Regions from separate parts of the Rhizobium sp. R693 genome, predicted to be linked through region 1. Evidence: predicted binding sites of a transcription regulator. Region 1 holds the regulator's gene; the other holds the start of a gene.

Region 1 (5,779 bases):
GAGCGACCGTTATACTGGACACAGCCGTGACGACCACAACTACGGGGCGCGTCGAGCGCCGCGAGGGGGACGGCCGTGGCCGGTGGCGCTACATCCTCGCCGTCTCATCGACGCAGTCACCCGAGATAAGGCGGCCACCTGAGCGGGTTTCCGTCGTCGCGCGGGCAGGCGGAACCAATCGGCATCGGTGCGTGGTTGACGGGTCGCGCGCGGCTGACGCCGCCTGCCGGACCCGCGCCCCCCGAGATCAACGATTTTGCTTTCAGCGCCTATTTCGACGGGATCGGCGCGAACGGATTTGCTCCTGTCTCCGTCCGAGGCGCTGGGACCGAGCTTCCAGATGTCATTTGCAGCGACGCTCGCCCTTGTCGCCGGTTACGCGATCTGGTCGAAGAGAAGCGCGCGCGAACACCCTCTGCTGCAGGTCGCCGCAGTGAAGCCCATCGTTTTTGTCGCTCGCTTCTTTGGGGGCATCTTGCTGACCTCGATGATCGGCGGCTTCTCGACGGCGCTCTTTGCCGTCGAGCACTTCCACCGGCTCAGCGCTTACGGACTACCCGCAAATCTCATGGCCATGCCGGTGATCTCTTTTGTGGTAATGCCAATGGGGATGTTCGCGATGTTGCTGACGCCGTTTGGCCTCGATGTTATTCCCTGGAAAATCGCGGGCTTCGGGCTCGACATCGTGATCGCCATTGCCAAGACGGTCTCGGGCTGGGGTGGCAACGTCGATATGGGACGATTGCCGGGTTGGTACTTTCCTGTGGCGGTCGCGGGCTTCCTCTCGCTTGCCCCTCTGCGAACCAAGCTCCGCTATCTCGGCGCTGCCGTGATCGCGTTGGCGCCATTGTGGCATTGGCGCCGTCCAGACCGCCCCCGCGAAATTGTCATGGCCGAGGACGGCAGCATTTGTCGCGATTGTCAAAGGGCAGGTCCTTGCAATCCAATCGACCCCATCCGCCTGACTTCGTCTTCGATCAATGGCGAAGGGCGCTCGCGGCGGAGTTAAGCCAGCCACCGCAACTATTGGAAGGCGTCGGCCCTGTTCGTCAGCGGAGAAGTAAAGGGGAAGCTCCACGGCTCTCAGCAACGGAATTGCGTAACGCTCGCAACGCGCTACGTCAGGCTGCGACGGGCGCTGGGAACCGCTTCGTCTGCCTGAAAGGCGCCTGGTGCACTGCCCCGCATGCGGCTACATCGTGACAATCGTCGAAAATCTCGCTTATTTCGGCACTGCCTGTGATACAGCTGATATCGTCGTAACGCCCGCTCGCCTGCGGGCGACGGCATGCCGGTCGGGCGCGCTTCTGTTCACCGGCGAAACCCTGCGTCATTCGGGCGCTGCTGAGATAAGGATAGATGACCAGGGTGTACCCGTGGTAACGACGGCCTACACCACACTTGACCGCCCTTGGATGCGGCATCGGGCATACAACTGGCGGAGCGGCACCTTCGACGGTGAGCCGCCTGTCTTCAATGATAACGGCGAATGAGGCCGACGAGCTTGCCCTGAACCTTGACACGGTCAGGCCCGAAAATACGCGTTTCATAAGCCGGGTTCGCGGCCTCAAGCGCAATGGAAGCGCCTTTGCGGCGGAAGCGCTTAAGGGTTGCTTCCTCGTCATCGACAAGTGCGACAACGATGTCGCCGGCATTTGCAGTGCTGGCGTTGCGGATGATCACCGTGTCGCCATCAAAGATGCCGGCTTCGATCATCGAGTCGCCCTTGACCTCAAGCGCATAGTGTTCGCCCGGGCCAAGCATGTCGGCTGGAACAGTGATGTCGTGGGTAATGTTCTGGATTGCCGAAATCGGCACGCCCGCGGCGATCCGTCCCATGACTGGCACGGAGGCGGAATTGCCGTTGTCGGCTTGTGCAGCCGGCTTCGGCGGCGCGACCGGCTGTGGCTTTCCGAGGCTGCCTTCGATGACGCTCGGCGAAAAGCCGCGGCGGGGCTGCAAGCTCGGATTGTAGGCTTCAGGAAGCTTGATGACCTCCAGGGCGCGGGCTCGATTCGGCAGTCGACGAATGAAACCACGTTCTTCCAGAGCAGTAATTAGCCGGTGGATGCCGGACTTCGACGCGAGGTCCAAGGCGTCTTTCATTTCGTCAAAAGACGGGGGGACACCGGACTCCTTCATTCGTTCGTGAATGAAGAGAAGAAGCTCCTGTTGCTTGCGCGTCAGCATCGAAGTTGAACCCCAGAGTCGTGAAACAAAGCCAGAACAGACACTATATGTTCCATATGTGTTCCGCAAGTACCTAAATTTTCGTAAAACTTGCCTGCAACTTGTTCAGTTTTTGCGTTGCTTTTGAGCGAAAGCGCAGAAGGGGGTTGCATTGTTCCCTTGCCCGGCGCACATCTTCGCAAATTCCCGGGAGTTTGCCATGAGCGAAGCACATCCGCTGGACCACATCGTGCTGCCGGTCTCCAATATTGTACTTGCCCGCGAGCGTCTCGGAAAACTCGGATTCACCGTCGCGCCCGATGCCCGGCATCCTTTTGGAACCGAGAACGCCTGCATATTCTTCGCCGACGAAACTTACCTGGAGCCGCTCGCGGTCGCCAGCGCAGAACCGTATGAGGCGTCAGCGAAGAAAGGCAATGTCTTTACCGCGCGTGACCGCGCTTTTCGGTTTCGATGCGGGGATGATGGGTTCTCCGCGGCGGTCTTCGCGACCGCCGATGCCGACCGCGACCATGCCAGATTCCTTGCCGAAAAGATCAACGGTGGCGAGATGCTGCAGTTCGAGCGACCGATGAGACTGCCCGACGGTTCTCAGGCAACCGCCGCGTTCAAGCTCGCGTTCGCGGTCGATCTGCGAGCTCCGGACTTTTTCTTTTTCACATGCCAACGCGTCAATCCGCTGCCGTCTGATCGAAGGACGCTGCAAACCCATGTGAACGGCGTCAAAGGAATCGCGGAGATCATTCTTGGCGCGCGGGACCCAAAGGCTTTTGCACCATTTGTGCGCGCCGCGGCGCACAGCCTCACGGTGACTAACGAGGCCTTTGGCGCGAGTGTTACAACTCCGAACGCCAAAGTGAGCGTTCTCTCTCCAGATGGATTGGATGCCTACTTCGACATTCCCGCACCCTCAAACGATCGCGGCCTGCGTGGCGTCGCCATTGTTTTCACGGTCAGTGATCTCGCCGTGACAGAAGCGCATTTGGCTGCTAACGGGATGACCTACACGCGCAAGAACAATCGAATTCTGGTGAAGGCGGCGCCCGGGCAGGGTGCGCTCTTCGCCTTCGAGGAGAAACGATGAGCCAGACAAATTCCGAAGTCGTGGTTGGCCAAGGCGCCGACCGTGTCACCTTTTCGAATATCGGCAGGCTGTCGCTGATTGCCGGCCCGTGTCAAATGGAGAGCCGTGACCATGCATTCATGGTCGCGGGCGTGCTTAAGGAACTCTGCGACAAGCTTGGTCTTGGTCTCGTTTATAAGTCGTCCTTCGACAAAGCCAACCGGACGTCGCTCTCGGCCCAGCGAGGCATCGGCCTTGAAAAGGCTCTGGAGGTCTTTTCCGATCTTAAGAAGGAATACGGTTTTCCTGTTCTGACTGACATCCATACGGAAGAGCAGTGCGCCGAGGTGGCAACCGTCGTCGACATCCTGCAGATTCCTGCCTTCCTCAGCCGCCAGACGGACCTGCTCGTGGCTGCCGCCAAAACCGGCCGAGCCATCAACGTCAAGAAGGGGCAGTTCCTGGCGCCTTGGGACATGAAGAATGTCCTCAACAAGCTGAACTCGACAGGCAACCCGAATATTCTCCTGTGCGAGCGCGGGGCCTCCTTCGGCTACAACACGCTCGTATCGGACATGCGTTCGCTGCCAATCATGGCGGCGATGGGCGCTCCGGTTGTTTTCGATGCGACGCATTCAGTCCAGCAACCGGGCGGGCAAGGCGGTTCCAGCGGTGGTCAGCGCGAGTTTGTCGAAACTCTCGCGCGCGCTGCCGTTGCAGTCGGCGTCGCAGGTGTATTCGTCGAGACACACGAAGATCCGGACAACGCGCCGTCTGATGGCCCGAACATGGTATACCTCAAGGATATGCCGCGGCTGCTGGAAAAACTCCTCGCCTTCGACGCGATTGCCAAACTGGCTTGAAGGGCGAGCGGAGGATGCTCGCCATCAGCTGGCGAGCGCGATCCTTTGGTTTGAAGAGTATCCCGATGCCGCGGCCCTCGTTGCATTCTCGAGGACGAAGCGGGAGAGCAGGTGATTGAGGTGTGCTGTCTCGTCGCCAAGCTCGCGGCAGGCCGCACTCGTTTCCTCGGCCATCGCTGCGTTCTGTTGCGTGACGCTGTCCATGGTGTTGACCGCGGCGTTGACTTCGACGAGGGCGGTCGTCTGTTCGGAAGAGGAACGCACGATCGCCTCTATCAGCGCCGTCACCTTCAGGACCTGCTGATCGATATGGTTTAGGGCTTCGCCGGTGCGGTTGACCAAGGCAACGCCGGTCGAAACCTGACCGGAAGAGGTCTCGATCAACTGTTTGATTTCCTTCGCCAGATTGGCAGAGCGGCCCGCCAGATCGCGCACCTCCTGTGCCACGACGGCAAAGCCCTTGCCGGCCTCACCTGCACGGGCGGCTTCCACCCCGGCATTGAGCGCAAGCAGGTTGGTCTGGAAGGCGATTTCATCGATGACATTGATGATCGCGCCAATCTGCGCGGACGACGTTTCGATCTTCTCCATCGCAGCCACCGCCTCGTGTACGACGGTTGCCGAATAGCTGGCGCTTTCCTTGGTCGCCGTCATCATCGCATTCGCTTCATTCGCGCGTTCCGACGAGTTCTTGACGGTCACGGTGATTTGGTCGAGCGCGGAAGCGGCCTGTTCGAGCGAGGCTGCTTGATGTTCCGTTCGCCGCGCCAGATCTTCAGTGCTTGATGAAATTTCGCCGGAGCCGATCTTTACCGCATTCGTCGCGATTGCAATGTCCTTCATCGCGCCGGAAAGCGTGCGGACGCTCGAGTTGAACTGTTCGCGAAGCTTCTCGTAGGCTGACTCGAAGGGCTCGCTGAGCTGTACGGTGAGATCGCCACCGGAGAGGCGTTCCAAGCCACGGCCGAGGTCCACGATCACGCGCTCGCGCGCGGCCTCCTCGTCTGCCTTGACGGCGGCATGCGCCGCATCGCGCAGCGTTTGAGCTTGGCGCTCGGCGTCCTGGCGCTGGCGGATGTTGTTTCGCTCTTGAGCAGATTCGCGGAAGACGGTGACGGCGCGTGCCATCTCGCCGATCTCGTCGGCGCGGCCGCTGAAGGGTACATCCTTCGAATAGTCACCGCCGGCAAGGACCGTCATGTAATCACGCATCGCCGACAGCGGCACGATGGCGCGCCGGCGGAAGACATAAAGGCCGCCAAGAAGCAGGCAAAGCGAGACGGCAGCAGATGCAAACGTGATCGTCGAGAGGAGGTGTGTCTGCTCGGCAGCGTCCTTTTCGGCCTGGGCCGAGAAGGCGTTCGCCATATCGACCAGTTCGTTGACTGCCTTTTCGTGGACATGGAAATTAGTCGCGAGTTTCTCGAAAGCAGTCCGGATAACGGCGGTGTCGTTGTTGAGAATGGCAGGGGCAAGTTCGTCCTGCATCACCTTCCAGAACAAATCGCCTTTGACGAGGACATCGTTCAGCAGTTTTTCCTTGAGGTCGGCGCTGAGCGCCGTCGCCTGCCAATATTTACGGCGGTCCTCATAAGCGGGAATCAGGACACTTTGGATGCGGTCGATGTTCTTCCGAGCAACCTCCGGGCGCTGTACCGCTTCG
Region 2 (5,779 bases), on a different contig from region 1:
GAAGAAGACGGAAGAATTCGTCGCGAACCGCACCGCGGTTTCCGAACAGAAGATCAAGCAGGCGGAAGCCGATGCGATGAAGGCGGTCCGTTCCGCCGCCGTCGATCTGGCAATTGCCGCCGCCGGAAATGTTCTGGCGAAGAAGGCCGATACGAAGGTTCAGTCCGAGCTCTTCAGCGACGCCCTCGGCCAGGTCAAGAGCCGCCTCAACTAAGGTAAGCATCTCGCTTTCGAAGAAGCCCCGCAATGCGGGGCTTTTTGTTTTGGGCCGATGCTGATCGGTTGCGGACGGGTCAGTCGCTACCTATGTCGCCAGGCAGCTTTTTCAGCGGGCTGAAAGTCATGCGGTGCAGCGAACAGGGGCCATTCTTCTCGATGCCAGCCCGGTGCTGTGCTGTGCCATAGCCGGCATGCGCGGCAAAGCCATAGACGGGGAAGGTGCTGTCAGCTCGTGCCATCATCCGGTCCCGCGTCACCTTGGCGACAATGGAGGCGGCGGCGATGGAGACCGAACGCGCATCACCCTTGACCACCGCCTGCCCCGGGCAGTCGAGCCCGGGCGGAACGTCGAGCCCATCCGTCAGGACATAGCTTGCAGGGACAGATAAACCACAGATGGCGCGGCGCATGGCGTCGAGGCTGGCCTTGCGGATATCGGTCTCGTCGATGCGGGTCGAACTCGAGGAGGCGATAGACACCGTTGCCGTTGCAAGAATCTGAACGAAAAGCTCCTCGCGCTTCTGCGCCGAAAGCTGCTTCGAGTCGTTCAGGCCGTCGGGAATACGCTTGGGGTCGAGAATGACGGCGGCTGCCACCACGGGGCCGGCCAGCGGCCCCCTCCCAGCTTCATCGGCGCCGGCAACTGGCCAATGGCCGGCCTTGCGCGCCTTCAGCTCCAGCCGGAAATCCGGCACGAGGGGGACATCTTCGAAAAGCATAGGAGAATCGGGTGACGTGCGACGTTTCATGCGGCTGAACCTCGCACGCCAACCCGATTTCCTGCAAGTCCCCGAATCAGGGCGGCGGGCCGGGGACTCGAGCGCGGAAGGGCAGGGCGACCATCCGCGAAGCTCAAATATCAAAGCAGCGAAAGCTGCACCCCGCTACCATCGGGCGGAACGAAGAGATCATCCCGCAACGGCATGCTGCGGCGGGTCATGCCGAGTCGATTCGTCGCCATCTCGAAACGGCGTGCAATCTGCCAGGCATAGGGTCCGGCACCTTTCATTCGCTTGCCGAACTCCGCATCGTAGTCCTTGCCACCGCGCATCGAGCGGACCAGTGCCATGACGTGGCGGTAGCGGTCGGGATAATTTTGCAGCAGCCAGTCGCGAAACAGCGGCGACACTTCGAGGGGCAGGCGCAGGATCACATAACTCGCCTCTGTCGCACCCGCCGCGTGCGCCGAATCCAGAATGCGTTCAAGCTCGTGGTCGTTGAGTGCCGGAATCATTGGGGCAGCCATCACCGATGTCTGGATTCCTGCCTCGGAAAGCGCGCGAATGGCCTCCAGCCGACGCGTCGGCGTCGAGGCGCGGGGTTCCATGGTCCGCGCCAGCTTTCGGTCGAGCGTCGTCACCGACAGCGAAACACGGACAAGGTTCTTCTCCGCCATCGCCGAGAGAATGTCGAGGTCGCGCATGATCATTGCCGACTTGGTTACGATCGAAACCGGATGGTTTGCCTTTTCCAGCACCTCAAGAATCTGCCGCATGATGCGCCATTCCTTCTCGATCGGCTGATAGGGATCGGTATTGGTTCCGATCGCGATGACGCGTGGCTTATAGCCCGGCTTCGCCAATTCGCGCTCCAGGAGCTTCGCAGCATCCGGTTTGGCGAAGAGCTTGGCCTCGAAGTCCAGACCGGCGGAAAGGCCCATATAGGCATGCGTCGGTCGCGCAAAGCAGTAGATGCAGCCATGCTCGCAGCCGCGGTAGGGGTTGATCGAGCGGTCAAAGGGAATGTCGGGCGACTCGTTGCGGGTGATGGCCGTTCGCGGCTTTTCGATCTGCACCTCGGTCTTGAACGGCGGCAGTTCCTCAAGGTTCTGCCAACCATCATCGAAGGTCTCCCGACGCAGAGGCTCGAAACGTCCACTCGGATTGAGTCCGGCCGCACGTCCGCGGCGACGGTCCACATCGATCCGCAGACCGGCAGATACGATCATCGCATCGGCAATATCTGCCGTGTTGGCAGGCGCAAATGCGGCCTGCCCTGCAAGGGACTGCTCTTTCATCGGATTCTCCGCTGGCGGAAGCTTTGCTTCCCGCCGTTTTGATGATTAAATTCCTATCGGCAAAATGAGAACAATGCAAGAACAAAATAAGGAAAGTGCCGCTGGCAAATTTTTGGGCGGCGCTTTATGAATAGGCGATGTTGACTGTTGTACTTGAATGCCAGGATCAGGAGCCTGAGCTGGCGCAGACGTTATCGGTGTTGGTTGCAGGCGCAGTGGAGGGGCTTGTCAGTGACGTCGTGGTGCTGGACCACGGCTCGCGGGATGGGACGTCGAGGGTGGCCGACGCCGCCGGCTGCCGCTTCCATTCGCAATGGGATATCAAGGACATCGTTCGGTCGGTGCGGGGCGAGTGGCTGCTTTTCGTCGAGCCGGGAGCGCGACCGCAGACCGGCTGGATCGACGAGATTGCCGAGTACATGGCTCTGAACAAACTGCCGGCGCGCTTCACGGCTTCGCGAGGATATCGACGTCCTTTCCTGCAGCGCATCGGTCGGGCCTCGTCGCCGCTGGAGCTTGGCCTTCTCCTCCCCAAGAAGCAGGCATTGGCCGCGGCAAGAAGCGGAATGCGCCTCTCAGAATTCGCGAAAGGGCAAAAGCTGCGGAAGCTTTCCAGCGAACTGATTCCATCCTGGGTCGCGCGCGCCGCACGATAGCGGCGCGTCATCCTCCCTCATTTCCCCGCAAATGATGGCGCCCGATACAATTTTGCGCTATAATTCGCGCATGGCGCCGCCCGAGCGCCTCGCTTCGTGACGGTCGACCATGGAATGCCGGCAGACGGCAGAGCAGGTCAGCGGAAGTCTCCTCTTCTGCCGGTTTCCGGCAAAGGAGGTGCGTCATGAAACGCAATATGATCCGCGGCCTTTTCTTGGCCGTCATATTGACGACATCGATGATCGCGCATCCGCATTCGGCAGCATCGCAGATGATGCGCAGTTGCGCAGGCCGATCCGAAGTCGTCAATTTCCTCGACAAGAACTTTGCCGAGAGGCTGACGGCAGTCGGGTTGATCAACCAGAACGCCATGCTTGAGGTCTATGCCGCGCAGAGTGGCACGTGGACCCTGCTTATCACGGATGTTCATGGCGTGAGCTGCATCCTGCTGTCGGGTGATAGCTGGGAGTCGATGCCTGTCCTGCCGGGCATCGGTACATAGAACTGTAAGTTGTATGCCGGAGCAATCCGTTACTTGCTGGCACCGCGCTTCAAATGCTCATCGAGGCGTGACATGATCTCCACGAAATTGCAGGGCATATGGCGGTAGTCGAGCTGTGATTTTAGTATGCTGTCCCAGGCATCCTTGCAGGCGCCGGGGGACCCTGGCAGCGCGAAAATAAAGGTTGCGTTGGCAACGCCCGCCGTGGCTCGGGACTGGATCGTCGAGGTGCCGATCTTCTCGTAGGAGATGCGGTGGAAGACAGCTGAAAAGCCATCCATCTTCTTCTCGAAAAGCGGCTCCAGAGCTTCTGGCGTAACGTCGCGGCCGGTAAAGCCGGTTCCCCCGGTGGTGATGACGACGTCGATATCGTCGCGTTCGGTCCAGGCCTTGACGCGCGAAGCGATAGCCTGCCGGTCATCGGGGACGATCGCGCGGTCAATCAACCGGTGACCGGCCTCCGTGATCCTGGAAACCAACGTATCGCCAGAACGGTCATCGGCAAGCGTCCGCGTATCCGAGACCGTCAGCACCGCAATGCCGACGGGAATGAAGGGGCGCGTTTCATCCAGTCCTGGCATCATGCCCTCCAGCGATCGTTTCCGTTGCTTCGAAATACCAGTCCGGCCGTTCGCTGTGAAGCGCGGTGGCCGCGTCTTCAGCCGCTGTGAGCGTATCGAAGATGCCGTAGCAGGTCGCGCCGGAACCAGACATGCGGGCGAAGGAGGCGCCCTGCTTCTTGAGCATCGCCGAGATCTCGGCAATTTCGGGCAGCAGACCCCGGGCGACTGGCTCAAGGTCATTGCGCATCGAGCCTAGCGTCTCGAGCCAGGTCGAACGCGGCGTCATGTCGAGCCGCGGATTGGTCTTATTCGTCAGGCCTCGAAAAATCTCGGGCGTCGATACGCCTCTCAACGGGTTTGCCAGCACCATTGCAAAGGCCGGCATGTCGTCGACCGGCGTGATTTGCTCGCCAACGCCACGGGCGATCAGCGGTCTGCTCGCCAGGCACATTGGCACGTCGGCGCCAAGCCGAAGCGCGATCGCCTCGATCGTCGCGCGGGGAAAAGAAGCGTTCCAGAGCCGCATCAAGCCGCGAAGCGTCGCTGCCGCGTCCGCGGAGCCGCCGCCGATTCCGGACGCAATCGGCAGGTTCTTCCGGAGATGGATGCGAACAGCGGGAGCAGAGCCACTCTCGCGAGCGATGGCCTCGCGGAGCGCGTCCCGGGTCTTGAGGACAAGATTGTTGTCGCTGCTGTCGCCAAGCGCCTCGGCGAAACGACCCGACATCACAAACTCGTCCTTATCTGCCGGCGTAAATTCCAGCCGATCGCCATGCCGGGTGAAGGTCACCAGCATATCGAGCAGATGGTAGCCGTCGGATTTCTGGCCCGTCACATGCAGGGCCAGATTGATTTTTGCCGGAGCCTCCTCGATGACGATCAAGTCATCGCGCATACTCGCTGCGGGCATCGCCTATCAGGACTTCTTGTCCGTGGGCTTCGGTTCGACCGGCGCCGGATCGGGCTGCTTCTTGTCAGCGGCTTTGGAGATGTCGGTATCCTGCGGCAAGCCGTTGGCGATCTTCTCCTTGATCTTCGGGATCTCGGATGCCTCGGGGTCGGAGCCGAGCGCACGGTTCCATTGGTAGACGGCCTCAAGCTTGCGTCCGACACGCCAGTAGGCGTCGCCGAGATGGTCGTTGATCGTCGCGTCTCCGGCCTTGATCTGTGCGGCCTTCTCCAATTCCTCGACCGCATCGTCGAAGCGGTTCAGCCGGAAATAGGCCCAGCCGAGAGAATCGATGATGTAGCCATCGTCCGGGCGCAGATCCACTGCCTTCTTGATCATCGCCAGCCCCTCGTCGAGGTTCCGGTTCATGTCGATCCAGGAGTAGCCGAGGTAGTTGAGAACCTGTGGCTGGTCGGGGTTGAGCTCCAGCGCCTTGCGGAAATTCGGCTCGGCCTGGTCCCATTTCTTCAGGCGTTCATAGGCAATGCCGCGCTGGAAGAAGACGGTCCATGCGCCCTTGCCCGGCAGCGGACCGAGGACTTCGACGGCCTTGTCGTAGTTGTCGGCCATGGCGACATAGTCCTTCGCATCCGACAGCACGCTGCCATAGGCGAGGTAGCTGCGAATGTCCTTCGGATCGGAGGCGATCAGGCTCTGAAGGTGCTTGCGCGCCTCTTCAACCTTGCCGCCCTGTGCAAGAGCGAGGCCCAACTGCAGCTCGGAGATGCGGCGCATCGGCGAGTTCTCGGGCACTTGCTTGTAGAGCGCGATCGCGCGGTCCATCTGCTCCTGCTTCTCAGCAATGCCGCCGAGCATGACGAGCGTATCGGCGCTATCCGGATCCAGCGTCTTGGCGGTCTGCAGGTAAAGCG

What was found. The regulator LexA, encoded in region 1, represses DNA repair genes until DNA is damaged. The targets are predictions, from matches to a motif close to TGTTCNNNNTGTGTTCNG.
Region 2: the regulator LexA is predicted to act here: its motif matches at 2,303-2,320, upstream of ATY79_RS24005 (PA0069 family radical SAM protein).

What each region holds. Positions count from the first base shown of each region.
Region 1 is NZ_LOKY01000003.1:153,439-159,217, forward strand. Features, by position in the region: gene ATY79_RS31270 (ComEC/Rec2 family competence protein) at 341-1,009, shown strand; gene ATY79_RS31275 (hypothetical protein) at 1,200-1,493, shown strand; gene lexA (transcriptional repressor LexA) at 1,474-2,190, opposite strand; gene ATY79_RS04890 (VOC family protein) at 2,390-3,274, shown strand; gene kdsA (3-deoxy-8-phosphooctulonate synthase) at 3,271-4,116, shown strand; gene ATY79_RS04900 (methyl-accepting chemotaxis protein) at 4,141-5,779, opposite strand, start outside.
Region 2 is NZ_LOKY01000045.1:231,005-236,783, forward strand. Features, by position in the region: gene ATY79_RS23995 (F0F1 ATP synthase subunit B) at 1-214, shown strand, start outside; gene ATY79_RS24000 (ribonuclease HII) at 294-968, opposite strand; gene ATY79_RS24005 (PA0069 family radical SAM protein) at 1,079-2,236, opposite strand; gene ATY79_RS24010 (glycosyl transferase) at 2,374-2,892, shown strand; gene ATY79_RS24015 (hypothetical protein) at 3,078-3,395, shown strand; gene moaB (molybdenum cofactor biosynthesis protein B) at 3,425-3,976, opposite strand; gene ATY79_RS24025 (4-(cytidine 5'-diphospho)-2-C-methyl-D-erythritol kinase) at 3,960-4,868, opposite strand; gene ATY79_RS24030 (tetratricopeptide repeat protein) at 4,875-5,779, opposite strand, start outside.